Regions from separate parts of the Saccharothrix sp. CB00851 genome, predicted to be linked through region 3. Evidence: riboswitches for the same ligand, from Rfam matches in the RefSeq annotation. Region 3 holds a riboswitch; each other region holds the start of a gene.
The links. Region 3 has a riboswitch for glycine ahead of gcvT (glycine cleavage system aminomethyltransferase GcvT). Riboswitches for the same ligand answer to the same signal wherever they lie in the genome.
Positions count from the first base shown of each region.

Region 1: linked by a shared signal. The riboswitch ahead of gcvH (glycine cleavage system protein GcvH) and the one ahead of gcvT (glycine cleavage system aminomethyltransferase GcvT) in region 3 are both predicted to bind glycine.
Region 2: linked by a shared signal. The riboswitch ahead of gcvP (aminomethyl-transferring glycine dehydrogenase) and the one ahead of gcvT (glycine cleavage system aminomethyltransferase GcvT) in region 3 are both predicted to bind glycine.

Region 1 covers NZ_LWLC01000016.1:79,032-88,474, reverse strand. Annotated here, with positions in the region: gene A6A25_RS17760 (ABC1 kinase family protein) at 1-741, shown strand, start outside; gene A6A25_RS17755 (hypothetical protein) at 786-1,496, shown strand; gene A6A25_RS17750 (winged helix-turn-helix domain-containing protein) at 1,489-1,803, shown strand; gene A6A25_RS17745 (glutathione peroxidase) at 1,800-2,285, shown strand; gene A6A25_RS44760 (hypothetical protein) at 2,335-2,883, opposite strand; gene A6A25_RS44755 (hypothetical protein) at 2,896-3,183, opposite strand; gene A6A25_RS17735 (hypothetical protein) at 3,235-4,386, opposite strand; gene A6A25_RS17730 (L-serine ammonia-lyase) at 4,585-5,949, opposite strand; gene gcvH (glycine cleavage system protein GcvH) at 5,954-6,334, opposite strand; glycine riboswitch at 6,453-6,547, opposite strand; gene ald (alanine dehydrogenase) at 6,743-7,849, shown strand; gene A6A25_RS17715 (hypothetical protein) at 8,192-8,374, shown strand; gene A6A25_RS17710 (hypothetical protein) at 8,380-8,754, shown strand; gene A6A25_RS17705 (ABC transporter ATP-binding protein) at 8,803-9,443, shown strand, end outside.
Region 2 covers NZ_LWLC01000013.1:40,503-49,945, reverse strand. Annotated here, with positions in the region: gene A6A25_RS15470 (ATP-binding protein) at 1-90, opposite strand, end outside; gene A6A25_RS15465 (ATP-binding protein) at 216-971, shown strand; gene A6A25_RS15460 (STAS domain-containing protein) at 997-1,413, opposite strand; gene A6A25_RS15455 (hypothetical protein) at 1,859-2,101, shown strand; gene A6A25_RS15450 (CDP-alcohol phosphatidyltransferase family protein) at 2,183-2,770, shown strand; gene gcvH (glycine cleavage system protein GcvH) at 2,832-3,215, shown strand; gene garA (glycogen accumulation regulator GarA) at 3,329-3,790, shown strand; gene ftsR (transcriptional regulator FtsR) at 3,805-4,479, shown strand; gene A6A25_RS15430 (bifunctional nuclease family protein) at 4,623-5,096, shown strand; gene A6A25_RS15425 (MerR family transcriptional regulator) at 6,134-6,700, shown strand; glycine riboswitch at 6,799-6,889, shown strand; gene gcvP (aminomethyl-transferring glycine dehydrogenase) at 7,046-9,443, shown strand, end outside.
Region 3 covers NZ_LWLC01000011.1:14,664-24,106, reverse strand. Annotated here, with positions in the region: gene A6A25_RS11965 (hypothetical protein) at 1-559, shown strand, start outside; gene A6A25_RS11960 (malonic semialdehyde reductase) at 628-1,233, opposite strand; gene glyA (serine hydroxymethyltransferase) at 1,313-2,578, opposite strand; gene gcvT (glycine cleavage system aminomethyltransferase GcvT) at 2,594-3,697, opposite strand; glycine riboswitch at 3,823-3,917, opposite strand; glycine riboswitch at 3,919-4,006, opposite strand; gene A6A25_RS11945 (DUF3817 domain-containing protein) at 4,070-4,372, opposite strand; gene A6A25_RS11940 (hypothetical protein) at 4,388-4,774, opposite strand; gene A6A25_RS11935 (transcriptional regulator) at 4,887-5,375, opposite strand; gene A6A25_RS44690 (hypothetical protein) at 5,577-5,738, opposite strand; gene A6A25_RS11930 (CaiB/BaiF CoA transferase family protein) at 6,148-7,272, opposite strand; gene A6A25_RS11925 (acyl-CoA dehydrogenase family protein) at 7,274-8,422, opposite strand; gene A6A25_RS11920 (acetyl-CoA C-acetyltransferase) at 8,619-9,443, shown strand, end outside.

The DNA of each region.
Region 1 (9,443 bases), on a different contig from region 3:
GGCCGGATCGACGCGCAGCTGCGGTCCGCGCTGGGCAAGCTGCTGCTGTCCATCGACCACGGTGACCCGGCGGGTCTGCGCGACGCGTTGCTGGAGCTGGTGGCCAGGCCCGACGAGATCGACGAGCAGCAGTTGGAGCGCGCGCTCGGGCAGTTCATGGCACGGCACCTGAGCACCGGCATGCGGCCGGACGTGGAGATGTTCGGGGACCTGTTCAAGCTGGTCTACCGGTACGGGTTGAGCATCCCGCCGGAGATCGCGGCGGTGTTCCGGGCGCTGGCCACGGTGGAGGGCACGCTGGGTGCGCTGTCGCCGGGGTTCAACATCGTGGTCGAGTCGCGGTCGTTCGCGGACAAGCAGTTCAGCGCGCACCTCACGCCCGAGTCGCTGCGGCGCACGGTGACCGAGGAGTTGCACGCGATGCTGCCGATGCTGCGGCGCCTGCCCCGGCGGGCGGACCGGATCTCCAGCGCGCTGGAGCAGGGGCGGCTGGGGTTGAGCATGCGGCTGTTCGCGGACGAACGGGACCGGCAGTTCATCGTCTCGCTGCTGCACCAGGTGATGCTGACCGTGCTGGGCGCGACGGCGGGCGTGATGGCCGTGCTGCTGCTGGGCGCGGAGGGCGGTCCGGAGGTGGGGCCGGACGTGTCGCTGTTCCAGGTGTTCGGCTACAACCTGCTGGTCATCAGCGTGCTGCTCGGGTTGCGGGTGGTGGTGACCATCTTCCGGCCACGCGGTTGACGCACTTGGTTGACGTGCTTGGTTTGCGGTGCAAACCTGATTGGGTGGCAGACCTGCTGGGCGACCTCGCCGACCTGCGCCGTCGGGCGCGCGCGGACCGGCACGCCTACCCGTTCCCGCTGCTGTTCTTCGGCGTCGCGTCGTTCCTGGCGCTGCCGCTGTACGCGCCCGCCGAGACGCCGTCACGAGGACTGGACGTGCGCTATCCCGTGCTGCTCGGCCTGTACTGGCTGGTCGTGCTGGTGGCGGGTGGCCTGGCGACGGTGTGGTGGTACCGCAGGCGGGGGGCGCGGGTGGGCATCGAGACGTCCACGCGGGGCTACCTCGGCGCGCTGGCGATCGGCCTGAGCGGTCCGGTCGTGGGGTTGGCGCTGGACAACCTGCCGCTCCGGTTCCACTCGGGCACAGCAGCCGGGTTGATCGTGCTGGCGGCGGCGACCGTGCTGTGGCGGCGGCGCGCGCCGCGGGTGGTGACGTTGACGGCGGCGGTGCTCGGCACGGTGGTGCTCCAGCACGACCAGCCGGTGATCGCGCAGTTCATCGCCATCGGCCTCGGCCTGGTGGTGCTGGCGGCGCTGGAGCGCAGCACCCGGTTCACCACCATCACCGCGGCCTACCTCGTGGTGCTGTGCGTGTCGGCCGGCTTCACACCGCTGGAGGTCTCACCGCCCACCACCTGGTCGATGGGCAGCGTGGTCCTGCTGCCCGCGTCGGTGCTCGTCGTCGGCGGCCTGGTGGGGTTGCGGCGTGGGTGAGCACCCGACCGCGTCGCTGGACGACGTGGTGCACCAGAAGCACCGGCTGGGCATCCTCACCGTGGCGGCCGAGGCGAAGCGGGTCGAGTTCGGCTACCTGCGGTCCACTTTGGAGTTGACGGCGGGCAACCTGTCGCGGCACATCGCGGTGCTGGAGCAGGCCGGGTTGGTGGCGGTGGAGAAGGGGTACGAGGCCAGGCGGCCGCGGACGTGGGTCAGCGTGACGCCGGCCGGGCTGGCCGCGTTGGCGGCGGAGATGACGGCGCTGCGCGCGCTGGTCGAGCGGCACGTAGCCTCGCAGCCATGAGCATCCACGACATCCCGCTGCGCACGCTGTCCGGTGAGCCGTCGAGCCTGGGCGCGTTGGGGGGCAAGGCGTTGCTGGTGGTGAACGTCGCCTCGAAGTGCGGCCTCACGCCGCAGTACAAGGGTTTGGAGCGCCTGCAGGAGCGGTACGCGGCGCAGGGGTTCTCGGTGGTCGGGTTCCCGTGCAACCAGTTCGCCGGCCAGGAGCCGGGCACGGCGGAGGAGATCGCGACCTTCTGCTCCACCACGTACGGCGTGACGTTCCCGCTGTTCGAGAAGATCGAGGTGAACGGCCCGTCCCGCCACCCGCTGTACGCCGAGCTGACCGCGTTCGCGGACGCCGACGGCGCGGCGGGTGACGTCCAGTGGAACTTCGAGAAGTTCCTGGTCGCCCCGTCCGGCGAGGTCGTCGCCCGCTTCCGCCCGGCCACCGAGCCGGAGGACGAGGCCGTGGTGAAGGCGATCGAGTCGGTGCTGCCCTAGTCCGAGGCGCGGGAGGCAGCCACCAAGCCACCTCCCGCGCCGACCGGCATCACGCGAGCCGGTCCAGCGCACGGATGTAGGCGGGAGCGACACCCCGGATGCGATCAGCGGGAATGTCACCCGCGAGAGCATCCACAGCCATCCCGACACCGGGCGCCTCAGCGCGACCGAACTGCTCCCGCAAGTACTCGAGCCCGATGGACGTGACTTCTCCGACGAGGGGGTCGGCCAGCAGGGAACCGAACGACGCGACGACCTCCGAGCGCTTCCCACCCACCATGAGTCGGTACACGTCACCAGCGTCCTTGTCGGTCAACCTGTCCTGACCGGCGGCCACCAGGCGATCATGGATCTTGTGCGCCTTGGCCACCAGGAGAGCGGCCGGCCCCGCGACGTTGACGCGTACCGAACGCGGAGCACCTTTCAACGCCGAGATCGTCATGGGCGATCGGTCCACGACGCTGGGTTCCAATCCCTCGACCCTCCGCGCGGTCATCCGGGCGTGCGGCGCGATATCAGCACTGCGACGACCACGGCCAGCCATCTTCTCGCCGACCAGGAGATCCAGCTCGACCGGGACCTCGACACCGCCCACCATCTCCCGACGCCTTCAGAGCCCTGGCTGGTTCTCGTGCAACAGCGTGAGACCTGCGGCCCTCAGCCGCTCAGGGATCAGCGGTTCGCTGTCCAGGGTCCGCGGGTCGATCGCCAGATCGCCGTCCGAGGTGTGAGCGGCGACCGCGATTCGAGCATCCTGGGTGCGCAGGTACACCGCCTGGGCGCCGACGACGGTAATCGATGGCAGGTGATCTCGCAGCGCCTCCAGTCCGTCGAGCAGGACGTCGCGCGCGACGATTGTCAAATCCGCGACATCGACACCTTCGGGAATTTTGGACACCTGGCCTCGCTTTCAGTCGGCCGACGGGCCGATGAGCTTAACCACGATCAGTCAGCCACGATTGGGCGACCACGTGCGCCGCCATTCGGGTTCGCGGTCCATCATGTGCGCCAATACCCGTTCGGCTCCGGCGGGCAACCGGCCCGGCCCGGCCAGTCCATCGAGCACCAGTTGCGTCAAAGCAACGTAGGTCAGACCGTCGTCGGTTCTGGTGCGCTCGAACACGACCTGGTCGTGGGCGCTCAGCAGCAGGACGTCCGCGCCTTCATCGACCCGGAGCAATCCGAGTTCCTCAAGCCAGTCGTCCGATACATCCGACCCATTGTCGACGTAGAGCATCAATTGGCCGCCCACGGTTGTCGGTGCGACCTGATCTACGGCGTACGAGCCGGTGACAGCAACGCGGGAGGACCCACGGTAGGAAGCTCCCACTTCCCGCAACCCGGCCAGGACCGCGCGGGGACCGTTGAGCGAAACAGCACCGACGTATGAGTTGGCACGAAGGAGGTCGTAGGTCTGCGCACGTGCGCGCAGCAACTCGGGCCAGTCGACTCCGATGATCGTGCGTCCCTTGCGGCGTATCAGGAGCTGATCTTCCAGCCTGCCGAGCAAGCGGGATACCCAAGGCAGGCTCACGTCGGTGGCGACCGCGATTTCCTTCGGCTGGTAGGGAGGAGTGAAATCGGCCAGGAAGCGCACGACGCGACCAGCCCGGGGTCCGGCCAGCGTGATGTTCCTCGAACCCGCGTTCCCCGCCGGAGGATTCGGATCCTTCGACGCACCTTGCGTCTGGATTCGAATCGAGGGGTAGGCGATCGAGATGGAGGCGTTCCCCGTCAGGTCCAGATAGGCGATGTCCTGCTCACGCAACTTCTGCCGAGTGCGAGGACTCAGCCAAGGCGCCGCCACCAACAAGAGAATCGACTTGGCATGGACCAGGCGCAAGATGTTGTCGATCTGCCGGATTCGCGTCTCGACCTCGAGAGGTGTGAGTTCGGACTGCACGATCACGAGCAATTCAGCCGGGGTGCCACGCTCGTAGGGTGGGTTCACACGGATCCGCGCATCGACCATGGCATCGCCGTCACGGGCGTCGTCGGGCAGGGGGAGCCTCGCGACCGTCCAGCCGGCACCCAGGACTTCGCGCAACGAACCGAGCGCCTGCTCCAGCAGGCCTTCCGATCGTGGTTCGAGTTCGCTCACCGCCGCGCTCCTCACCCTGCGACACGTAGGGCGAAGCCTAGACAAACTTGCCTCGTACGGCGACTTGCCTCACCGAGGCAACTGAGAGGAAGAGGCAAGTCGCCATCCATCGAACCCTCTGGCAGCCCTTCGGCCGGCATCGTTCACCACGCCGAAGGGCTACCAGAGTTCACCACCGAGATGAAGCCGCCGCCGGGGTCAGCACTCGATGACGTTGACGGCGAGGCCGCCGCGTGCCGTCTCCTTGTACTTGACCTTCATGTCCTTGCCCGTCTCACGCATGGTCTTGATGACCTTGTCCAGGGACACGAAGTGCGAGCCGTCGCCGCGCAACGCCATCCGCGCCGCGGTGATGGCCTTGATCGACGCCAGGGCGTTGCGCTCGATGCACGGGATCTGCACCAGCCCGCCGATCGGGTCGCACGTCAGCCCCAGGTTGTGCTCCATGGCGATCTCGGCCGCGTTCTCGACCTGCTCCGGCGTGCCGCCCAGCACCTCGGCCAGCCCCCCGGCCGCCATCGAGCAGGCCGAGCCGACCTCGCCCTGGCACCCGACCTCGGCGCCCGAGATCGACGCGTTCTCCTTGAACAGCACGCCGACCGCGCCCGCCGTCAGCAGGAACCGCACCACGCCGTCGTCGGACGCGCCCGGCACGAAGCGGGTGTAGTAGTGCAGCACGGCGGGCACGATGCCGGCCGCACCGTTGGTCGGCGCGGTCACCACGCGACCGCCCGCGGCGTTCTCCTCGTTCACCGCGAGCGCGAACAGCGTCACCCAGTCCATCACCCTCAGCGGGTCGGTGGCGTAGTGCTCGGCCTCCATCCGGCGGCGCATCTCGGCCGCGCGACGACGTACCTTCAGCCCACCGGGCAGCACGCCGTCGATCGTGCAGCCGCGCTCGACGCACGCCTGCATCACGTCCCAGATGTGCAGCAGCCCCGACCGCACCGCCGCCTCGTCCCGCCACGACAGCTCGTTGGCCAGCATGACCTCGCTGATCGACAGCCCGGTCTCCCGGCACCGCGCCAGCAGCTCGTCACCCGTGCGGAACGGGTGCGCGACCGACGTCTCGTCGGCCTTGATGCGGTCCGTGCCGGTGGCCGTCTCGTCCACCACGAACCCGCCGCCGACCGAGTAGTACACCGCCGAGTCGACCACGTCGTCACCCGAGTGGGCGGTGAAGCTCATGCCGTTGGGGTGCAACGGCAACGACTTCCGCCGGTGCATCACCAGGTCGGTGGCCTCGGTGAACACGATGTCCCGCACGCCGGCCAGCCGCAGCCGCCCGGTGGCACGGATCTCCGCCAGCCGCCGTTCGGCGTCCTCCGGGTCGACCTCCTCCGGCCGGTGGCCCTCCAGCCCGAGCAGGACCGCTTTCGGGCTGCCGTGCCCGTGCCCGGTCGCGCCGAGGGACCCGAACAGCTCGACGTGCACCCGGTCGACCGAGTCCAGCGCGGGCCGCAGCCGGTCGGAGAACATCATCGCCGCGCGCATCGGGCCCACGGTGTGCGAGCTCGACGGCCCGATCCCCACCGAGAACAGGTCGAACACGCTGATCGCCATGGCGTCAGTCCCCGGTCAGTTCCGCGTACTTCGCCGCGGTCAGCAACCCCGTCGCGTCGGTCACCGCCACCTTGAACAGCCAACCACCGCCGTACGGGTCGTTGTTGATCAACGACGGGTCGTCCACGACCTCGGTGTTGACCTCCACGACCTCGCCGCTGACCGGCGCGTACAGATCGCTGACCGACTTGGTCGACTCCAGCTCGCCGCACACCTCACCGGACGTCACCGCGGCGCCGACCTCGGGCAGCTCCACGAACACGATGTCACCCAGCGACTCCGCCGCGTACGACGTGATGCCGATCGCCACGGGCTCCTGGGTACCCGGCGCCCAGTCCACCCACTCGTGCTCGGGCGTGTACAGCAGGTTGTCCGGAAAAGTCACGACAGCGCTCCCTCACGGCAAGGTCCTCCAGCCCCACTCTGTCCTGGGACCTGAGAGCTTCGCCGTCAACGACGGCTTGCACCGTGGGTGCGCGCGTGAGCACGCTTTCCAGAGTCGCCTCACCCGAGCGGTTCTCGCTGCCTGAGAGTGTGCGGGGTACTTGCTCCTTCGGCGCCCCGGCCTGTTCACCGAGGTCTCTCCCGCGCGGGTTCCGGCGCTCATGACGCGCCGCGGCCGATGTTCAGTTGGTTGGCCCGAACGCTAGGTGCCCGTGCCGACGGGTGTCAACGCGGCCGAAGGCTTGTTCGACAAGCACAACGCCACACCATCGCGTTGGTGCTACCGGCACGATGACACCGAAAACCCGTTAACGGACCTTTGGTGTAACAACGGCCGAAGGAGCCCACCGTGCGGATCGCAGTTCCCCGCGAGATCAAGAACCACGAGTACCGCGTCGCGCTGACCCCGGCGGGCGCGCACGAGCTGACGCAGCGCGGTCACGACGTGGTCGTCGAGACCGGCGCGGGCCTCGGTTCGGCCATCACCGACGAGGAGTACCTGGCCGCCGGCGCGAAGGTGCTCGCCACCGCGGACGACGTGTGGGCCGAGGGCGACCTGGTGCTCAAGGTCAAGGAGCCGATCGCCGAGGAGTACCCGCGGCTGCGCAAGGGCCAGGTCCTGTTCACCTACCTGCACCTGGCCGCCGACCGGCCGCTGACGCGGGCGCTGCTGGACTCCGGCACCACCGCCATCGCCTACGAGACCGTGCAGACCGCGAACGGCGCGCTGCCGCTGCTGGCGCCGATGTCCGAGGTGGCGGGCAGGCTGGCGCCGCAGGTGGGCGCGTTCTCGCTGATGAAGCCGTCCGGCGGTCGCGGCGTGCTGCCCGGCGGCGTGCCCGGCGTGCACCCGGCGCGGGTCGTCGTGATCGGCGGCGGCGTGGCGGGCCTGAACGCGGCCGCGATCGCCGTCGGCATGGGCGCGGACGTGCAGGTCCTGGACACCAACGTGGACCGGCTGCGCCACATCGACGCGCTCTACCAGGGCCGCCTGCGCACCGTGACGTCCAACCGGTACGCCGTGGAGCAGGCCGTGCGCGAGGCCGACCTGGTCATCGGCGCGGTGCTGGTGCCCGGCGCGAAGGCGCCGAAGCTGGTGAGCAACGAGCTGGTGGCCGACATGAAGCCCGGCGCGGTGCTGGTGGACATCGCGATCGACCAGGGCGGCTGCTTCGCCGACTCGCGGCCGACCACGCACGCCGAGCCGACCTACCAGGTGCACGACACGGTCTTCTACTGCGTGGCGAACATGCCCGGCGCCGTGCCGCGCACGTCGACCTACGCGCTGACCAACGTGACGCTGCCCTACGCCGTCGCCTTGGCCGACCAGGGCTGGGAAGCGGCGCTGCGCGCGGACGCGTCCCTGGCGCCCGGCCTGAACGCGCACGAGGGCCTGCTGACCAACCTGCCGGTCGCGCAGGCGCACGGGATGACCCACACGCCGATCGACCTCTGAGGCGCGAACCGCGAAGGGCCCCGCTCACAGCACGTGAGCGGGGCCCTTGCCTACGTAAGACGGCCCGCTCAACCAGCCTGGGGGTCACTGGGAGCGGGCCGCGTGACCAATCTTAGCCGGGAACAGGGCTCCGTGCCCAGCGGCCCCACCGATCCGGCCGAAGTGTCACCCCTGCGGTGGCAACACGCTGTGTACACGTTCAAGCAATCGAATGAACCTGGGTGATAACGGGTAAGTCACGACGGCCTCGCGACCGATGCACAGGACGGGAACTCCGCAGCTACGCAGCGGGGTCGTCCGCTCGCGCGGCGTTCTGCCGCGCCACCTCCGATCGGAGTGCAGATGGCTGAACCTGAGGGCTGGATCGACTGCCACGACCCCTTCGGGCGGGACCGGTCGATGACCGTTCTCGTCGAGAACGACCGAGTTCTGCTGGTCGCGCCGCCGGGCGAGTCCGCTGTGATGTCCGTCACGCAGACGCGCAGGTTGCACCGCCTGCTCGACCAAGTCGCCGACAGGATGTGAGCGGCGTGGACGAGGCACTGCGCGCCGCCGTGCTGCGCCGCCTGGCGTTGCTGGACGAAGCCGCGGAGACCGGCGAGGCGGAGGCCCTCGTGCCGCTCGCCCGGTCCGAGATCCACCGCCTGGCCGACGGGTGGCGGCTGCTGCTGACCGTGCACCAGCCCGATCCGGACGGCCGCTGCGGCGCGTGCCCCGGCATCCTGCGGCACAAGAAGTGGCCGTGCCAGGTGTGGACGATGGCGCACCAGCACCTCATCGGCGACGGCCTGCCGCACCGGCAACGCCGCCGTCCGCTGCGGACGCTGCGCCATTCGAAGGACGTCGAGACGACCACCGAGATACCGAGGGTCGCGTCGAAACCACGGCACGCCCTCCCCGAGTGACCCTCCTAAGGCAGGATGACGCCCGGTAGGAGTACTCGGGAGGGACGCGTGCACGACGGCACAGGCCGCATCGTGGTGCAGAACTTGACCAAGCAGTTCGGTCCGGTCGCAGCGGTGCAGAACCTCAGCTTCACAGTGGAACCCGGTTCGGTGACCGGCTTCCTCGGCCCCAACGGGGCCGGCAAGACGACGACGCTGCGCATGCTGCTCGGCCTGGTGACCCCCACGGCGGGCATCGGACTGATCAACGGCAGGCCGTTCAGCCAGCTCGGCAACCCCGCGCGGGTGGTCGGCGCGGTGCTGGAGGCGCAGGGCTTCCACCCCAAGCGCACGGCACGCAACCACCTGCGGGTCTACGCCGCGGCGATCGGCGTGCCGGACTCGCGGGCCGACCAGGTGCTCCAGCTCGTCGGGCTCGGGGCGGCGGGCGACCGCAAGGCGGGCGGGTTCTCGCTGGGCATGAAGCAGCGGCTGGCCCTGGCCACCGCGCTGCTGGGCGACCCGCAGATCCTGGTGCTCGACGAGCCGGCCAACGGGCTGGACCCGGAGGGCATCGCGTGGCTGCGGACGTTCCTGCAGTCCTACGCGCGCAGCGGGCGGACCGTGCTGATCTCCAGCCACCTGCTCGCCGAGGTGGAGCAGACGGTCGACCAGGTGGTCATCATCAGCCGCGGCCAGACCATGTACTA
Region 2 (9,443 bases), on a different contig from region 3:
CGACAGCTGCGTGGGGTCGGCCGCCATCCGCAACTCGACCCCGGCCAGGGCGTTATCCGACTCACCGCTTCGCGGCTCAGTGTGCGACACGCTCACCTCGTCGTCCGTTCTGTCTCGTTGTGCTGCTGAAGCTATCGGTACCCGAATTGATCGTCGCTCACACGTGTAGCCGACGCGCGGGCTGGGAAGACTGACTGGTGCGACGGGGAGGCCCATTGACCGATCAACTCGCGGACCACCACTGGGGAGCGGAGTTCCCGGCACAGGCCGGGCAACTCTCGGCGGTCCGTGCTCGGCTCGACGCCTGGTTGGCCGCCGAAGGACTGGCCGAGGACGACCGGTACGACCTGCTGGTCGCGGTGAACGAGGCAGCCAGCAACGCCGTCGAGCACGCGTACAGACCCGGTGAGCACGGCCTGGTGCACATCGACGCCCACGCCCGGCCCGACGGCAGCGTGCGCGTCGTCGTCGCCGACCGCGGCGGCTGGCGCGTGCCGCCGCCCACCCTGACCGCCCGCGGCCGCGGGCTGCTGCTGATGCGGGAGAACGTCGACGAGGTGCAGGTCGACCGAGGCGCGGGCGGCACCACCGTCACGCTGGTCCTCGCGCCCAAGCACGCGTCTCGCGACTCCCAGCCCGCCGCACCACCGCCGGCCGACCCCGTGGACGTCACCGCGCGGGACGGCTGGGTCGAGGTCGTCGTGCGCGGCGACGTGCCGGCGCAGGCCGCGCCCGCCGTCCGCCGCCGCATCCTCACCGCCGCCCGCGGCGGAACCGTGCCGGTGGTGGTGGACCTGCGCGCCCTCGGCGAGCGCAACGACGGCTTGATCCGCAGCCTGCGCGCGGTCGCGGAGGCCGCCGCCGCGGCGGGCAACCGGGTCGTCGTGCGGGCACCCGAACAGGGTCACGCCCGCCGCGCACTGGTCGCGGCGGGCGTGGACCAAGTCGTCGACCTGGTGCCGCACGTCTAGCCCCGGCTCCGTCCGACCCGGCCCGTCAGGACCCGTCGGCCTCCAGCGCTTGGTCGACCGACTCGAACACGCTGAACACCTCACCCAGGCCGGTCGCGACCAGCGGGCGGGTCACCGCGCGTTCCACCGCCACGACGCGGAACTCGGCACCTCGGCGCTTGGCCTGCTGCGATGCCTCCACCAGCACCGCCAGCCCGGCCGAGCCGAGGAAGCTCACCCCGGACAGGTCCAGCACCAGGGTGCGGCCGTCGTCGAGGTGGCGCAGCGCGTCCGCGCGCAGCTGCGGGGCGGTCAGCATGTCGACCTCACCGCTCACGGCCAGCACGGTGACACCGTCGCCCGCGGTGCGGACGTCGAGCCCGAGCTGCCCGGCCCGCGGGTTGTCGGCCGCGGCGGACTCGGGTCCGCTCGTCGCCACGACGTTCGGATCCTGAACGGTCACGAGGCACTCCTCTTCAGCTTCGAACCGCTGGGTGGGAAGCCCGGACGCACGATGACGTGCGCGCGGCACTGAACAGCAGCGTGGCGGAAACGGTTCCCCGCTAGCCGGACTTCCCGGCGCGGCTGTTGGCTCAACCGCTGCGCCACCCACCGTACGTAGCCCGTCGCGGCACCACAAGCACGGGGGTGGCTACCTGATAGGCACCAGTGTAGTGCGCCATTCGGTGTGCGGCGGACCACGGACGGTGAACGGTTTGGTACCGCGGGGGCCGGTTACACCTCAAGGGAAGCGTTCCCACCCGTCACGCGCAACTCGGCGACGCAACCGGCCGCCGGCCGCGACAGGGCACGAACGCGGAGGTGGTCTCGACCACAGTCGCGCAGAATCGGGTGACGGGGATAACGCCACGAGAGCCGTGAGCGACAACCCTGGTGGAGGGATTCACATGAGCACCAGAACGGAAACCGAGTCCGAGCCCGCGAAGCCCAGGGCGGCGCGTGCCGGCACCACAGGCGCGGCGGCGCTGCCCACAGCCCCCTGCAGCGTGGTCTGGAGCAAGGGCCACGCCTACGTGCTCGAAGGTTTCCGGGCCCGCTGGGTCGGCGTCGACGACCGAGGTCGTCCGCACGCGCTCAGCGGCGCCGAACTGCAACGCCGCGGCTGGAGCCGCACCCGTTCGGACAACTGAGGCCGCCGGGTCGGGCACCGCGGACCCCGGGTCCGCGAGTCGACCACCGGGGCACGCCGGGCGGCCAACTACAGTGCGGACGTGTCGCACGATCCCGCCGACCGGCTGCTGACCATCCCGAACGCGCTGAGCGTGTTGCGGCTGCTCGGCGTGCCCCTGTTCCTCTACCTGCTGCTCGGCCCGCACGCCGACGGCTGGGCGCTGGTCGTGCTGGTCGCGGCGGGCCTGTCCGACTGGCTCGACGGCAAGATCGCCCGGTGGCTCGACCAGGCGAGCAGGCTCGGCGCCCTGCTCGACCCCGCCGCCGACCGCCTCTACATCCTCGCCACGCTGGTCGCGTTCGTCGTGCGCGGCATCGTGCCGTGGTGGGTGGCCGCGGTGCTGGTCGGCCGGGAGCTCGTCGTCGGCGTCTGCCTGCCGGTGCTGCGGGCCCGCGGCTACCGCCCGTTCGAGGTCAACTACCTGGGCAAGGCCGCCACGTTCAACCTGCTCTACGCGTTCCCCATGCTCCTGCTCGCCCAGGGCGCCTCCACGGCCGCCCAGGTCGCCCGTCCGGTGGCCTACGCGTTCATGGTCTGGGGCGGTGCCCTGTACCTGTGGTCGGGGGTGCTGTACGTGTACCAGTTCACCCTCGCGATGCGGCGACGGCCGGGTGTCGCGCCGGCCTGAACAGCGACGTGGGAAGATCCGGCGGAGCGTTGATCCACCGTCATTGAAGGAGCACACCGCGGTGATTCCCGAGGAGCTCAAGTACACCGAGGAACATGAGTGGGTGCTGCGCACGGGTGAGGACACCGTGCGAGTGGGCATCACCGACTACGCCCAGGAGCAGCTCGGCGACGTCGTGTTCGTCCAGCTCCCGGAACTCGGCGAGCAGGTCGCCGCCGGTCAGACGCTGGGCGAGGTGGAGTCGACCAAGAGCGTGTCGGACATCTACGCGCCGCTCGCGGGCGAGGTCGTCGCCCGCAACGACTCGCTCGACCAGCAGCCCGACCTGGTGAACTCCGACCCGTACGGCGAGGGTTGGATGGTGGAATTGCGGCTGGAGGACCCGACCGCGGTCGACGACCTGCTCGACGCCGCGGCGTACCAGGAGCTGGTGGCGGGGGAGTGACGTCGATCTTCCGGCGGCTCTTCGGTCGGTGGGGGAGCCGCTCCTCAGACAAGGGTTCGGGCACGATAGGTTCTAGCGGTCTCGACGGTTCCAGCAGCAGGAGGAGAGCTCAGGTGAGCACGAACGACGGGCCAGGCGTTCCGCCAGAGCAGTCCCCGGAGCGGACCTCCGTCTTCCGGGCGGACTTCCTCGCCGAGGTCGAGGGCGCCGAGGCGCCCGCCCAGGAGCCTGCCGTCGCGGGCGTCGACGCGCTGCCCGCCGGGTCGGCGCTGCTCGTGGTCAAGCGCGGCCCCAACGCGGGGTCGAGGTTCCTGCTGGACCGCGACACGACCAGCGCGGGGCGGCACCCCGACAGCGACATCTTCCTCGACGACGTGACGGTCTCCCGTCGCCACGCCGAGTTCCGCCGTGAAGGTGGTGAGTTCGTGGTCATCGACGTGGGCAGCCTGAACGGCACCTACGTCAACCGCGAGCCCGTCGACCAGGCGGTGCTGGCCAACGGCGACGAGGTGCAGATCGGCAAGTTCCGCCTGGTGTTCCTGACCGGTCCGGGCGCCGGGGGCCAGGGGGCCTGAGCGATGGGGCTCCGGTGACGGCGGCCGGGCGGCCACGCGGGGGGTTGAGCATCGGGGTGGTGCTGGCGCAGCTGCGGCCCGACTTCCCCGACGTCACCATCTCCAAGATCCGGTTCCTGGAGTCGGAGGGGTTGGTCCGCCCGGCGCGCACGGCATCGGGGTACCGGCAGTTCACGGCCGCGGACGTGGACCGCCTGCGGTACGTGCTGTCCGCCCAGCGGGACCGGTACCTGCCGCTGAAGGTCATCAAGGAGCAGTTGGACGCGGCCGACCAGAGCGCGGCGAAGGCGTTGCGCGCGGTCGACCCGTCCCCGGCGGTCGGGCACCGGGTGACCCGCGAGGACCTGCTGGCGAGGGCGGGCATCGAAGCCGGGGTGCTGGTCGAGCTGGAGCAGCTCGGCCTGATCAGGGCCGGTGCGGGCGGGTTCTACGACCACGAGGCGGTGCAGATCGCCTCGACCGTGCGGGCGATGGCCGAGCACGGCCTGGAAGCACGCCACCTGCGGCCGTTCCGCGCCGCGGCGGACCGCGAGGTCGGGCTGGTCGAGCAGGCCGTCGGCGCGGCCCACCGGCAACGCGACCGCGAGGACGTGGTGCGGGAGCTGGCGGCGCTTTCCGTAACGCTGCACACACTGTTGGTGAAGGTTGGCCTGCGTGACGTCACCGGTCGGCCTGTTTCGCCGAGGTGAACGCGTGTCCGCATCGTGATCCGATGAGGGCGGGCGGTTGCGCACAGGGCCCGCTTGGCGGGTAGCGTCGAAAGAGTACGTGGGGGATCCTCGTTGGTAGCGGGGACGCCAGAATTTCAGCGCGCTGAGGGAGGCGAGACCCGATGAGCGAGATGCGCGTCGTCGGCGTGCGGGTGGAACTGCCCGCCAACCAGCCGATCCTGCTGCTGCGCGAAACCGAGGGCGAACGGTACCTGCCGATCTGGATCGGATCGGTCGAGGCCACGGCGATCGCGTTGGAGCAGCAAGGTGTCCGTCCTGCCCGGCCGTTGACGCACGACCTGCTCAAGGACGTCATCGGAGCCCTCGGCCGGCAGTTGGAGCAGGTGCGGATCACGGACTTGCAGGAGGGCACCTACTTCGCGGAACTCGTGTTCGACGGCGACATCCGCGTGTCCGCTCGGCCCAGTGACTCGGTGGCGCTGGCGCTGAGGATCGGCGTGCCGATCCACGCGGAGGAGTCGGTGCTGGCCGAGGCCGGCCTCATCATCCCGGACGAGCAGGAGGACGAGGTCGAGAAGTTCCGCGAGTTCCTCGACTCCGTCTCGCCCGAGGACTTCCGCGGGGCCGACACGTAGGCCACGCCGGGGCATGTAGCTGGCGCCTTGGCTCGCGGTGGACGGCTTGAAAAGCCTTCAAGCGTCCTCGCCGGACGGGCAGATCAGCAGGATGACCTCCCGTTCGTTCCGTCTCGGTCTTGTTCCGTCGGGGATGTCCTGTTGGGTCGTGGTCCCGGACTCCGTGTCATCCCACCGACCTCCCTCCGGGCTACCACACGTGTCAAGGGCGGCGCGAGGCTCCAGTGAAGTGACAGTCGAAGTTGGACGCGCCGCCCTTGACACGTGCGGTAGGGCAAAGCCAGGTCGGCGGGATGACACGAAGCCCTACCTTTGGAAGGGCAAACAGCGCCGCCAGTGGCACGTGCCGGGGGTCGCGATCGGGCGCGGGGTCGAGCGGGCCCGGGGCGGGTGCGGCCGCTTTGCAGAGGTAGGGGTTCGTGTCATCCCGCCGACCTGGCGTAGCCCTACCGCACGTGTCAAGGGGGCCTCGTGCGAGCGTTGCCTGATACTCCAACTTCGGGCGCCCTCTTGACGCGTGTGGTAGCCCGGAGGGAGGTCGGTGGGATGACACGTACCCCGGGACCACCAACCCAGCGGGAGTTCCCGACGGAACAAGACGGAGACGGAACGAACGGGATGTCATCCTGCTGATCTGCCCGTCCGGCGAGGACGCTTGAAAGCTTTTCGCCCCCACCCACCGCCACCTGCGAAGGGCCGAAAACGTCGGCGCGGAGCCGTGAACGGCCCTCCGCAAGCGTGCGCGGTGCGTTGTGGATCAACCCCGCGTGCCACCTCCAGGTGTCACACCTCCGGGTTACACAACGTCAGCACCCCGCCGCTAAACGATCACTAAACGTCACCCGAATGGCTTACGACAGGCGTCTCTCTCAACCTCAACCTCACGTTGAGGTCAGACACGCCCCGCGCGTCGCGTTGACCTGCCCCCTAGCCGGTCTTACCGTCGAACTCAGGTGAATTGCCACGGTGTGATTCGGGCACCGCGGCGGCTTCACGTTGGTCGCCGGTCGTCGTGACCGGACCGAGGGGAGGCAGGCGTGGTCGAGGAAGCGCCCATCCGGGCCGGATCCGGCGAACAGGGTGAGCTGTTCCCGGACTCCTCGCTGCCGGACGAACTGGTCGGGTACCGCGGCCCCGCCGCGTGCCAGATCGCGGGCATCACCTACCGCCAGCTGGACTACTGGGCGCGCACGGGGTTGGTCAACCCCACCATAAGGAGCGCCCACGGTTCCGGCAGCCAACGGCTCTACTCGTTCAAGGACATCCTGGTCCTCAAGGTCGTCAAGCGACTGCTGGACACCGGTGTCTCGCTGCAGAACATCCGGGTCGCGGTGGACCACCTGCGCCGCCGCGGCGTGCAGGACCTGGCCCGGATCACGCTGTTCAGCGATGGCACCACCGTCTACGAGTGCACGTCGCCGGAGGAGGTCGTGGACCTGCTCCAAGGCGGCCAAGGGGTGTTCGGCATCGCGGTCTCCGGTGCGATGCGGGAGATCAGCGGCACGATCCACGACTTCCCCGCCGAACGCGCGGACGGGGCCGAGATCGTGGAAGCGGCCGACGACGAGCTGTCCCGTCGCCGCCGCACCAGGGCCATCGGCTGACCCGGCGGTAGGCGGAACCGGTGCGCGGCACTGAGATCCACGTCGCGCCGGCGGTACCGCACACCCCCGTGACAGGTACGATTTCGCGCGTAGTCGCTTTATCCCGTGCGGGAGAGTCCGAGCCAGTCTCGGCGCCGAAGGAGCAAATCCTCCCCGGAACCTCTCAGGCGCAAGGACCGTGCGGGTGAGACGCCTCTGGAAAGCGGGTCGGGCACGACCGCTCGACCCCGCCGACGGTGCAAGCCCGGACCACCGGGTGAAGCTCTCAGGCGCCCGACGTCGGGCAGAAGACAGAGGGGGAGGGCAACGGCAGAAGTCTGTCCGGAGCCCTGGAGGCCAGCACCGATGACGCAGGACCGCATCCCCCTCGCCGCACTCGAGCACGGCACCCCGTTCGCCGACCGGCACGTGGGCCCGCGGCCCGCCGAGCTGGCCCGCATCCTCGACGTGATCGGTGTCGGCTCGCTGGAGGAACTGGCGCAGCACGCCGTCCCCGAGTCGATCCGCGAACGCGACCTCGTGCTGGACCTGCCCGCGCCGGCCACCGAGACCGAGGCGCTGGCCGAGCTGCGCGCCCTCGCCGCCCGCAACCGCCCGATGACGCAGATGATCGGCCTGGGCTACTACGGCACGACCACCCCGCCGGTGATCCGCCGCAACGTGCTGGAGAGCCCCGCCTGGTACACCGCGTACACGCCCTACCAGCCGGAGATCTCCCAGGGCCGGCTCGAAGCCCTGCTGAACTTCCAGACGATGGTCGCCGACCTGACCGGTCTGCCGCTGGCCAACGCCTCGATGCTGGACGAGTCCACCGCCGCCGCCGAGGCGATGACGCTGGTGCGCCGCGCGGGCCGGTCGAAGTCGAACAAGTTCGTGGTGGACGCCGACACGCTGCCGCAGACATTGGCCGTCATCGAGACGCGCGCCGAGCCGCTGGGCATCGAGATCGTCACCGCCGACTTGTCGCAGGGCATCGAAGGGCTCGGCCTGGGCGGTGACTTCTTCGGCGTGCTGCTGTCCTACCCGGGCGCGTCCGGCGTGGTGCGCGACCACGCGTCGGTGGTCGAGGAGATCCACAAGGCGGGCGCGCAGGCCGTGGTCGCCGCCGACCTGTTGGCGTTGACGCTGCTGCGCCCGCCCGGCGAGATCGGCGCGGACGTCGTCATCGGCACCACGCAGCGCTTCGGCGTGCCGATCGGGTTCGGCGGGCCGCACGCCGGTTACATGGCCGTGCGACAGGGCCTGGAGCGGCAGTTGCCCGGACGGCTGGTCGGCGTGTCCGTGGACGCGGACGGCTCGCTCGCCTACCGCCTCGCCCTGCAGACGCGCGAGCAGCACATCCGCCGGGAGAAGGCGACCAGCAACATCTGCACCGCGCAGGTCCTGCTCGCGGTGATCGCCTCGATGTACGCGGTGTACCACGGTCCGGAGGGCCTGAAGGCGATCGCGACCCGCGCCCACCGGATGGCGACCGTGCTGGCCGCCGGCCTGCTGGAGGGCGGCGTCGAGATCGTGCACGGCGAGTTCTTCGACACCGTGCGCGCCCGCGTCGAGGGTCGTGCCTCGGCCGTCGTGTCCGCCGCGCGCGACCTGGGCGTGAACCTGTGGCAGGTGGACGACGACGTGGTGTCCATCGCGTGCGACGAGACCACCACGCGCGAGCACCTGCACCTGGTGTGGAAGGCGTTCGGCGTGACCGTCGCCGACGTGGACGGCCTGGACGCCGACACCGCCGACGGCATCTGCGCCGACCTGCGCCGCACCAGCGACTACCTGACCCACCCGGTGTTCCACTCGCACCGCTCCGAGACCGCGCTGCTGCGCTACCTGCGGTCGTTGTCGGACAAGGACGTGGCGCTGGACCGCAGCATGATCCCGCTGGGCTCGTGCACGATGAAGCTCAACGCCACGGCCGAGATGGAGCCCATCACGTGGCCGGAGTTCGCCGACCTGCACCCGTTCGCGCCCGCGTCGGACGCCGAGGGGCTGCTGAGCATCGTCGGTGACCTGGAGCGGTGGCTGGCCGAGGTCACCGGGTACGACGCGGTGTCGTTGCAGCCCAACGCGGGTAGCCAGGGCGAGTTCGCGGGCCTGCTGGCGATCCGCGCCTACCACCGCGCCAACGGCGACGACCACCGCGACGTGTGCCTGATCCCGTCCAGCGCGCACGGCACCAACGCCGCGTCCGCCGTGATGGCCGGGATGCGGGTCGTGGTGGTCAAGTGCGACGACCACGGCAACGTGGACATCGAGCACCTGCGGTCGACGATCGACGCGCACCGGGACGACCTGGCCGCCATCATGATCACGTACCCGTCGACGCACGGCGTGTACGAGGACACCGTGCGCGAGGTGTGCGGGCTGGTGCACGACGCCGGTGGCCAGGTGTACGTGGACGGCGCGAACCTCAACGCGCTGATCGGGCTGGCCCAGTACGGCAAGTTCGGGTCGGACGTGTCGCACCTGAACCTGCACAAGACGTTCTGCATCCCGCACGGCGGCGGTGGTCCGGGTGTCGGGCCGATCGGCGTGCGCTCCCACCTGGCGCCGTTCCTGCCGAACCACCCGTTGCAGCCGACCGCCGGTCCGGCGACCGGTGTCGGCCCGATCAGCGCCGCGCCGTGGGGTTCGGCGTCGATCCTGCCGATCTCGTGGGCGTACGTGCGGATGATGGGCGCGGACGGCCTGCGCCGCGCCACCCTCACCGCCGTCGCGGCGGCGAACTACGTGGCACGGCGGTTGG
Region 3 (9,443 bases):
GGTCGCGCAGACCGAGCAGGTGGGTGCCGCGGCCCAGGGCGACTACGGCGACGTCCAGGAGCCCTTGGCCCCTCCGACCAGTGAGGAAGCGGCGCCCGTCGAAGAGCCCGTCGAAGAGCCCGCCGCGGACGCGCCGGAGGGGCAGGCCGCGCCCGCGCCGTCCGGTCCGCAGGTCACGCTGGTGGGCAAGAGCGTGCCGAAGATGGGCGAGGTCGTGCAGGACGGCGACGGCCGCACGCTGTACCGGTTCGACAAGGACACGCCGGACCCGGCGAAGTCCAACTGCGAGGGTCAGTGCGCCGTGACGTGGCCGCCCGTGCTGTCCAACGGCAAGCCGCAGCTCCAAGGCGTAGACCCGGCGCTCGTGTCGACGGTGAAGAGGGCCGACGGCACCGATCAGGTGACGCTCGACGGCTGGCCGCTCTACACGTACGCGAAGGACGAGGCGCCGGGCCAGTGGAAGGGCCAGGGCGTCGGCGGCACCTGGTTCGTGGTGCGGCCCGACGGCAAGCGCAACGTCGAGTGCCTCCCGCCGGGGGTGACGGCCCCCGCCGCGTAGTCCGCTGTGGAACGCCCTGATCCCCCGGGCCTGGGGTTGGCCGGGGGATCAGGGCGTCGCACAGCGGGTCAGAGGGTGCGGACGACGTCGCGGTAGTCCAGGCGCGGGTTGCGCGGGTGGGTGCCGGAGTGGTCCGGGTGGCCGATGTTCACGATCACCAAGGGCAGGTGGTTGGTGTCGGCGAGGAACTCCCGGCGCACGCCTTCGGGGTCGAAGCCGCTCATCGGGCCCGCGGCGAGGCCGGCGGCGCGGACGCCGATGATGAAGTAGCCGGCCTGGAGCAGGGTGCTGGTCCTGGCGGCCTCGGTGCGCTTGGCGTCGTCGGCGAACGCGTCCTTGGCACCCGGGAAGTGGGGGAACGTCGTGGCCAGGTGCTCGTGGAAGTCGGTGTCCGCGGACAGGATCGCGGTGACCGGTGCGGCGAGGGTCTTGGCCCGGTTGCCTTCCGACAGGTGGGGCGCGAGGCGGTTCCTGGCGTCCTGGCCGCGGACGTACAGCACGCGCAGCGGCTGGCTGTTCATCGCGGTCGGACCCCACTTGACGAGGTCGTGGACGGCGCGGAGCTGGTCGTCGGTCACCGGCTCGTCGGTGAACGCGTTCGCCGTACGGGCCTCGCGGAACAGCAGGTCCTGTGCTTCGCCCGGCAACGTGAGAGTGGCGAGGGTCGCGGTCATGGTGCCTCTTTCGGTTGTCCCGTACGCGGGTTGCGCACGGGACAACCTCCAGTAAGCGCCAGCTATTCCGTGGCGGGCTTCACAGGGTCGGGTAGAGCGGGTGCTTGGCCGCGAGGACCTCGACCCTGGCGCGCAGGTCGGCGAGGTCCGGGTCGGCCTGCAGCGCGGTGGCGATGATGTCCGCCACTTCGGTGAAGTCCGTCGCGCCGAAGCCGCGGGTGGCGAGCGCGGGCGTGCCGATGCGCAGGCCCGAGGTCACCATCGGCGGACGCGGGTCGTTCGGCACGGCGTTGCGGTTGACCGTGATGCCGACCTCGTGCAGCCGGTCCTCCGCCTGCTTGCCGTCCAGTTCGGACGCCACCAGGTCGACCAGGACGAGGTGGACGTCCGTGCCACCGGTGAGCACCTTCACACCCGCCGCGGCGGCGTCGGGCTGGGAGAGGCGGTCGGCGAGGATCTTCGCGCCCTCGACGGTGCGCCGCTGGCGGTCGGCGAACTCGGGTGACGCGGCGTGCTTGAACGCGACGGCCTTGCCCGCGATCACGTGCTCCAGGGGCCCACCCTGCTGGCCCGGGAACACGGCCGAGTTGATCTTCTTGGCGAGGTCGGCCTCGTTGGTCAGGATCACGCCGCCGCGCGGGCCGCCGAGGGTCTTGTGCGTGGTCGTCGTCACGACGTGCGCGTGCGGCACAGGGCTCGGGTGCAGACCCGCGGCGACGAGACCGGCGAAGTGCGCCATGTCGACCATCAGGTAGGCGTCGACGGAGTCGGCGATGCGCCGGAACTCGGCGAAGTCCAGCTGGCGGGGGTAGGCCGACCAGCCGGCGACGATCAGCTTCGGGCGGTGCTCCAGGGCCAGGCGCTCGACCTCGGCCATGTCGACGCGGCCGTCGGTCTCCGAGACGTGGTAGGGCACCACGTTGTAGAGCTTGCCGGAGAAGTTGATCCGCATGCCGTGGGTGAGGTGCCCGCCGTGCGCCAGGTCGAGGCCCAGGATCGTGTCACCGGGCTGGAGCAGGGCGAACATCGCGCACGCGTTGGCCTGCGCGCCCGAGTGCGGCTGGACGTTGGCGAAACCGGCGCCGAAGAGGTCCTTGACGCGCTGGATCGCCAGGCGCTCGATCACGTCGACGTTCTCGCAGCCGCCGTAGTAGCGCCGGCCGGGGTAGCCCTCGGCGTACTTGTTCGTCAGCACCGAGCCCTGCGCCTGGAGCACCGACACCGGCGTGAAGTTCTCCGAGGCGATCATCTCCAGCGTGCTCTGCTGCCGGTGCAGCTCGGCGGCGACGGCGTCCGCGACCTCCGGGTCGAACTCCGCGAGGGAGGTGTTGAAGTGCTCGGACATGTGTGGGTCTCTCCCTTAGCTGGATCGCTTGTAGAAGGGCAGTGCGACGACTTCGACCGGCTCGTGCTTGCCCCGGACGTCGACGGACAGCCGGGTACCGGGTTCGGTGTTGCCGACGGTGACGTACGCCATGGCCACGGAGTACCCGAGGGTGGGCGAGAGCGCGCCGCTGGTGACCTCGCCGATCGGGTTGCCGGACGCGTCGAGCACGGGGTAGCCGTGCCGGGGCGCACGGCGCGAGGTGGTCTTCAGGCCGACCAGGACCTGGTCGACGCCCTGTTCGGCGACGGTGGCGAGGGCGTCGCGGCCGACGAAGTCGCCCGGCTTGTCCAGCTTCACCACCCGGCCGAGGTTCGCGTGGAACGGCGTGTGGTCGCGGCCCAGCTCGTTGCCGTACAGCGGCATGCCCGCCTCCAGCCGGAGGGTGTCGCGGCAGCCGAGGCCCGCGGGCTTGAGGTCGTGCGGCGCGCCCGCCTCCAGGAGGGCCTGCCAGACGTGGGCGGCGTCGTCCGGCGCGACGAACAGCTCGAAGCCGTCCTCGCCGGTGTAGCCGGTGCGGGCGAGCAGGACCGGCTTGCCCGCCACCTCGGTCGGGTACGAGGCGTAGTACTTGACCGAGGTCAGGTCGGTGGGCGTGAGGCCGGCGAGGATGGCGGTGGACTTCGGGCCCTGCACGGCGAGCAGCGCGTAGTCGGTGGACTTGTCCTCGACCGTGGTGTCGAAGCCCTTCGCCCGCTCGACCAGCGCCTCGTGGACGACGGCGGCGTTCGAGGCGTTGGCGACGACGAGGTACTCCTGGTCACCGGTGCGGTAGACGATCAGGTCGTCGATCACGCCGCCGTCGGCCTCGCAGATCATCGTGTACCGGGCGCGGCCGACGCCGATCGCGGACGCGTGGCCGACCAGGGCGTGGTCCAGCGCGGCGCCCGCCTGCGGCCCGGTGAGCAGGATCTCACCCATGTGGGTCAGGTCGAACAGGCCCGCCGACGTGCGCACCGCGTGGTGCTCGGCCAGCTCGCTGTCGTAGCGCAGCGGCATCCGCCAGCCCGCGAAGTCGGTGAACATGGCGCCCAGCGCCTCGTGTTCGGCGTGCAGGGGCGTGCGGCGGCTTTCCATCAGGCGGGCCCTCCCTGGGTGCGGACATGGCGGCGGCGCCGACCGGTCGGGTCGGCGGGCGGCACGTCCGAGAGATTCACGAGCGAAAGGATGACACGGTCCACCGGAGACTCCTCGTCGAGTGAGCCTCCCCCTCTGCCATGAGCCTGAGAGCTTCGCCGCCGGGTGAGGGCGGCTTGCACCGTGGGCGAGGCGCACCGGGTGCGCCTGCTTTCCAGAGTTGCCTTCGTCGGGCGGTACCTGTGCCTGAGAGATTCCGGGGAGGAGTTGCTCCTTCGGCGCCCCGGTCGGGGACTCTCCCGCTCGACATCGACGGCCGTGTTCAGTTGGTACCGCCAGACGCTAGGGGTGCCCGGCGGGCGGGGTCAACCCCGGTCACAGGCTCTTCTCGGCCCGGACGCTCTCGACCACCTTGCGCTCGGCGTAGAACGACACGAACGGGATCGTGCCCGCGAGCAGCACCAGGACGGTGCCCTTGATCGACCAGCGGGCCTTGAGCGCGAGGTCGACGGTGAGCACCAGGTACACCGCGTACAGGAAGCCGTGGACGGGGCCGACGACCTGCATCATGCCCTCGTTGCCGCCCGCGTACTTGGCGATCATGGCGACCACGAGCAGCAGCAGGCCGACACCGACCACGTAAGCCATGAACCGGAACCTGCTCAACGCGCCGCTCATCGCCCTACCTTCACCTCACCGCTGGTCCCGCGCGTGGAGTTCGGCGAGCATGCGGTTGTAGGCCGCGAGCTCTTCGTCCTCGTCGTCGTGCGCGGGTGTTCTGACGGGCTCAACGGTAACGACCGGCCGGGACGGCTCGGCCACCGGCTCCGGCGCGACGTCGGCGGGCGCCTCGGCGGCCTCGGCCTTGCGGCGGGCGTCCAGCCTGCGGATGCGCCACACCATGAACGCGGGGAAGAGGCCGAACAGCGGCCACTGGAAGACGTAGCCGAGGTTCTGGAACGTGCCACCGGCCTGCGAGAACCGCTCCCACTGCCAGTAGGCCAGCCCGCAGCACACGACCAGCGACGCCAGGCACACGGCGACGATGGCCAGCCGCTGGGGGGTGATGAGGCCTCGCACGCCTCAAGAGTACTTCCTACTTCACACGGGGCTGGGGCTCCCCGCACAGGAGCCCGCCCCTGGGAAAGGTGAGGGCTCCAAGACCTCAGGAGCCCGCCCCGACTCGTCGGACCTAGGCCACGCCGTCCCGGCGTTGCCTCTGCAGCCTGGCCACGCACCAGGCCGCCGCACTACCCCGACGCAGGTGCTGGAGCACCGTCATCGGGCCGAGGCGACGACCGAGGTCGGCGGGCGTGAGCCCGGCCGCCCGGTAGTCCAGAGCGCGCTGGTCCAACGGGCTGATGCCCGCGTCCCACCACAGCTCCGCCTCGGACAGGTCACCCACCAGCTGCCAGTAGCTGGCGGCGGCCGCGAGCAGGACCTCGGGCACCTCGGGCGCCCGCTTCCGCATCGCCGCCACGTACGCCGGATCCGCGGACTCGACCTTCACCAGGCCGCGGGAACCGCCATTCGCCCGCTGCACGGGGATCCCCGGTGCGGACGGCGGGGCTTCCGCGAGCCACGCGTCCTTGATCCGGTTCACCTCCTGCAGCTCGGCGTCGTCCGAGCGCTCAGCCGCCCACTGCCGCAACAGCTCGTCGACTCCGGAGTCCTCGACCATTCTGCCTCCTCATCGGTCGAAGATCAGCCAATGCGACGCACCGTATTAGCGGGTACCGACAACCGCTAGACCCCGGTTTGTCTAAAACCCTGTTACCAGGGCGTTATAGCCCTCATTCCACCCGTACGGTGCAACGTCCGGGGCGCATAGTCACCGATCGTGACCGCATTGAGCGGAGTTCGCGGCGGTGCGGCGGGTGATCTAGGCGAAGAGGCTGCGGACGAAGGTGATGATCGACTCGGCGCCGGACTGGAGCCACCCGAGCGCGGTCCTCACCGCTTCGGCGGACTCGTTCGGCTGGGTGATCAGGAGGAACAGCACCAGCGCGACCGCCGCCAGCGTCACCACCTTCTTGACGTTCACTGATCGCTCTCCGTCCGTATCACTGGGCAGGGCGGCCGGGCGCCGCTCCGGTCGTGTCAACGGCCATGGTCCCTCATTCACCCGGATGATGACGGTCGATCCCGCCGCCATCGCCCGACCGGCCGCCGGAACGACCACGCAACCAGGCTGGAACCACCTCGACTGTCACCCGAACGGACGATCAAGGGGACCAGCGGTCCCGCCGATCACCAAGGTACGGGCACTCGCCCACCCCCCAGGCACGGACACCGAGGTTCCAAGACACGTTCATCTCTTCGCCGCCCATCACCTGATTGCGCCGACGTACGCACCGAGCGTGACAAAGGTCGATGCGGGCTGCCACTCAATTCCGGTCCCCCTTCAGGTGATTTACCGCGCCCTTTTCCAGACCAATCGGGCACCGGTCTCCTCAGGCGACGACCCCGGACCGCCGCAACCCCTCGATCTCGTCCTCCCCCAGCCCCAGTTCACCCAGGACGGCGACCGTGTGCTCACCCACCGCGGGCGGTCGGCCCGGCGTGGCCGCGGGCGTCCGGTCGAACCGCGGCGCGGGCGCGGGCTGCGCCACCCCGTCGACCTCGACGAACGTCCCCCTCCGCGCGTTGTGCCCGTACCCGGGCGCCTCGCCGGGGGCCAGCACGGGCGCCAGGCACGCGTCGGTGCCCTCCGCGAGCGCCGCCCACTCATCCCTCGTCCGGGTGGCCACCGCGGCGGCGATGCGTGACCGCAGCTCCGGCCAGTTCGCCGGGTCGTGCCGCCCGGGCAGCCCGGCGTCGGCCAGGCCGAGCACGACCAGCAGCTCGGCGTAGAACTTCTCCTCCAGCGCCCCGACGCTGACGAACCCGCCGTCCGCGGCCTCGTACACGTCGTAGAACGGCGCGCCGCCGTCCAGCAGGTTCTCCCCGCGCGCACCGGGCCAGGCGCCGGCCGACGACATGCCGTGCAGGAACGTCGTCAGCAGCGCCGCGCCGTCGACCATGGCCGCGTCCACCACCTGACCGCGCCCGGACCGCTCCCGCTCGTACAGCGCGGCCAGCACGCCCAGGGCCAGCAGCAGCCCACCGCCGCCGAAGTCGCCGACGAGGTTGAGCGGCACGGTCGGCGGCGCGCCGGCCCGGCCGATCGGCTCCAGCGCCCCCGCCACCGCGATGTAGTTGATGTCGTGCCCGGCGCGGTCGGCCAGCGGGCCGTCCTGTCCCCAGCCGGTCATCCGCCCGTAGACCAGTCGCGGGTTGCGGGCCAGGCACTGCGCCGGCCCGATGCCCAGCCGTTCGGTCACCCCCGGCCGGAAGCCCTCGACCAGCACGTCGGACTCGGCGACCAGGCGGAGCACCAGCTCGGCGCCTTCCGGTCGGCGCAGGTCGACGCCGATCGACCGCCGCCCGCGCCCGAGCAGGGGCACCTCGGTACCGCCGCCGACGCGGTCCACCCGCACCACCGAAGCGCCGAGGTCGGCCAGCACCATGCAGCCGAACGGGGCGGGCGCGAGGCCCGCCAGCTCGACGACCTTGAGCCCTTCCAGAGGTCCCGGCATGTCAGAGGGACCTCGCGATGATTTCCTTCATGATCTCGTTCGTCCCGCCGTAGATCTTCTGCACGCGGGCGTCCGCCCACGCGCGCGCGATCGGGTACTCGGTCATGTAGCCGTAGCCGCCGAACAGCTGCACGCACTCGTCCACCACCTGGCACAGCCGTTCGGTGGCCCACCACTTGGCCATCGCCGCGGTGGGCACGTCGAGCCGGCCCGCCAGGTGGTCCTGGACGCACTCGTCCACGAAAGCCCTGGTCACACGGGCCTCGGTGGCGCACTCGGCGAGCTTGAACCGGGTGTTCTGGAACTTGATCAGCTCGCGGCCGAACGCCGTGCGGTCCTTGACGTAGGCCAGCGTGAGGTCCACCGCGGCTTCGATGCCCGCCACGGACGCCACCGCGATGATCAGCCGCTCCTGCGGCAGCTGCTGCATCAGCTGGATGAACCCCTGACCCTCGCCGGTGCCCAGCAGGTTCGCCGCGGGCACGCGCACGTCGTCGAAGAACAGCTCGGCGGTGTCCTGGCCGTGCATGCCGACCTTGTCCAGCACCCGGCCGCGGCGGAAGCCCTCGGCCTGCGCGGTCTCCACGACGAGCAGCGAGATGCCCGTCGCGCCCTGGCTGGGATCGGTCTTGGCGACGACGATGACCAGGTCGGCCTGCGCGCCGTTGGTGATGAACGTCTTCGAGCCGGACAGCACGTACTCGTCGCCGCGCCGCAGCGCCCGCGTCTTGATGTTCTGCAGGTCGGAGCCGCCGCCGGGCTCGGACATGGCGATCGCGCCGACGTACTCGCCGGACGCCATCTTCGGCAGCCACCGCCGCTTCTGCTCTTCGGTTCCGTAGGCGTTGAGGTAGTGGGCGACGATGCCGCTGTGCACGCTGTTGCCCCACGCGCTGTCACCGCACCGTGCCTGCTCCTCCAGCAGCACGGCCTCGTGCGCGAACGTGCCGCCGCCACCGCCGTACTCCTCGGGGATGGACAGGCAGAGCAGGCCGACCTCGCCCGCCTTGGTCCAGAAGTCCCGGTCCACCTGCTTCTGCGCGGCCCAGCGCTCCTGGTGCGGGACCGCCTCCCTCTCGAGGAACGTCCGAGCCAGCTTGCGCAACTGGTCCAGGTCCTCGGTCATCCATGCGGAACGGCGAGTTGGCATGACTCGACGTTCCCACTGGTCGGACCTGTCCGCCATGACCGCAGCGCGCCAGGGTGACCCGTGATCGTGAGCAAAACGGTCAGGGTCTCGCCCCCGGCCTGGGAGCCCTCAGGACTCGACCCCACGGGATGGTGAGCTATTAAGTCACCTCGCTCGGTCATGGGCAGGGTCGAGTGCCGTGGTTACCGTGGAGTACATGAGCGAAGCCTTGATCTTCGACGCGGTGCGCACACCGCGTGGCAGGGGAAAGCGCGGTTCGCTGCACAGCGTCAAGCCGATCACCCTCGCTTCCGGGGTGCTCGCGGCGCTGGCGCGGCGCAACGACCTGGACACCTCCGCGGTGGACGACGTGGTGTTCGGCGTCGTGTCACCGGTCGGCGAGCAGGGCGCGGACATCGCCCGCACAGCGGTGCTCGCGGCCGGGTGGGACCTGCGGCCGGCGGGCGTGCAGCTCAACCGGTTCTGCGCGTCGGGCCTGGAGTCGGTGAACCTCGCCGCGGCCAAGGTCGCGTCCGGGTTCGAGGACCTGGTCGTGGCCGGTGGCGTCGAGTCGATGTCGCGGGTGCCGATGGGCTCGGACGGCGGCGCGTGGATGGCCGACCCGGAGACCAACATGGCGGTCAACTTCGTGCCGCAGGGCGTGAGCGCGGACCTGATCGCCACGCTGGAGAGGTTCACTCGGGAGGACGTCGACGCCTACGCGCTGCGCTCGCAGCAGCGGGCGACGCTGGCCCGGGACAAGGGCTGGTTCGACCGGTCGCTGGTGGCCGTGGTCGACCAGAACGGCTCGGTCGTGCTCGACCACGACGAGGCGATCCGCCCGGAGACCACGCTGGAAGGGCTGGGCAAGCTCAAGCCGAGCTTCTCGTTCCACGGCGACCTGGGCTTCGACGCCGTGGCCATCGACCGGTACCCGACCGTGGAGCGCATCGACCACGTCCACACCCCGGGCAACTCGTCGCAGATCGTGGACGGCGCGGCGGCGATGCTGATCGGCAACGAACGCATCGGCCGGGAGCTG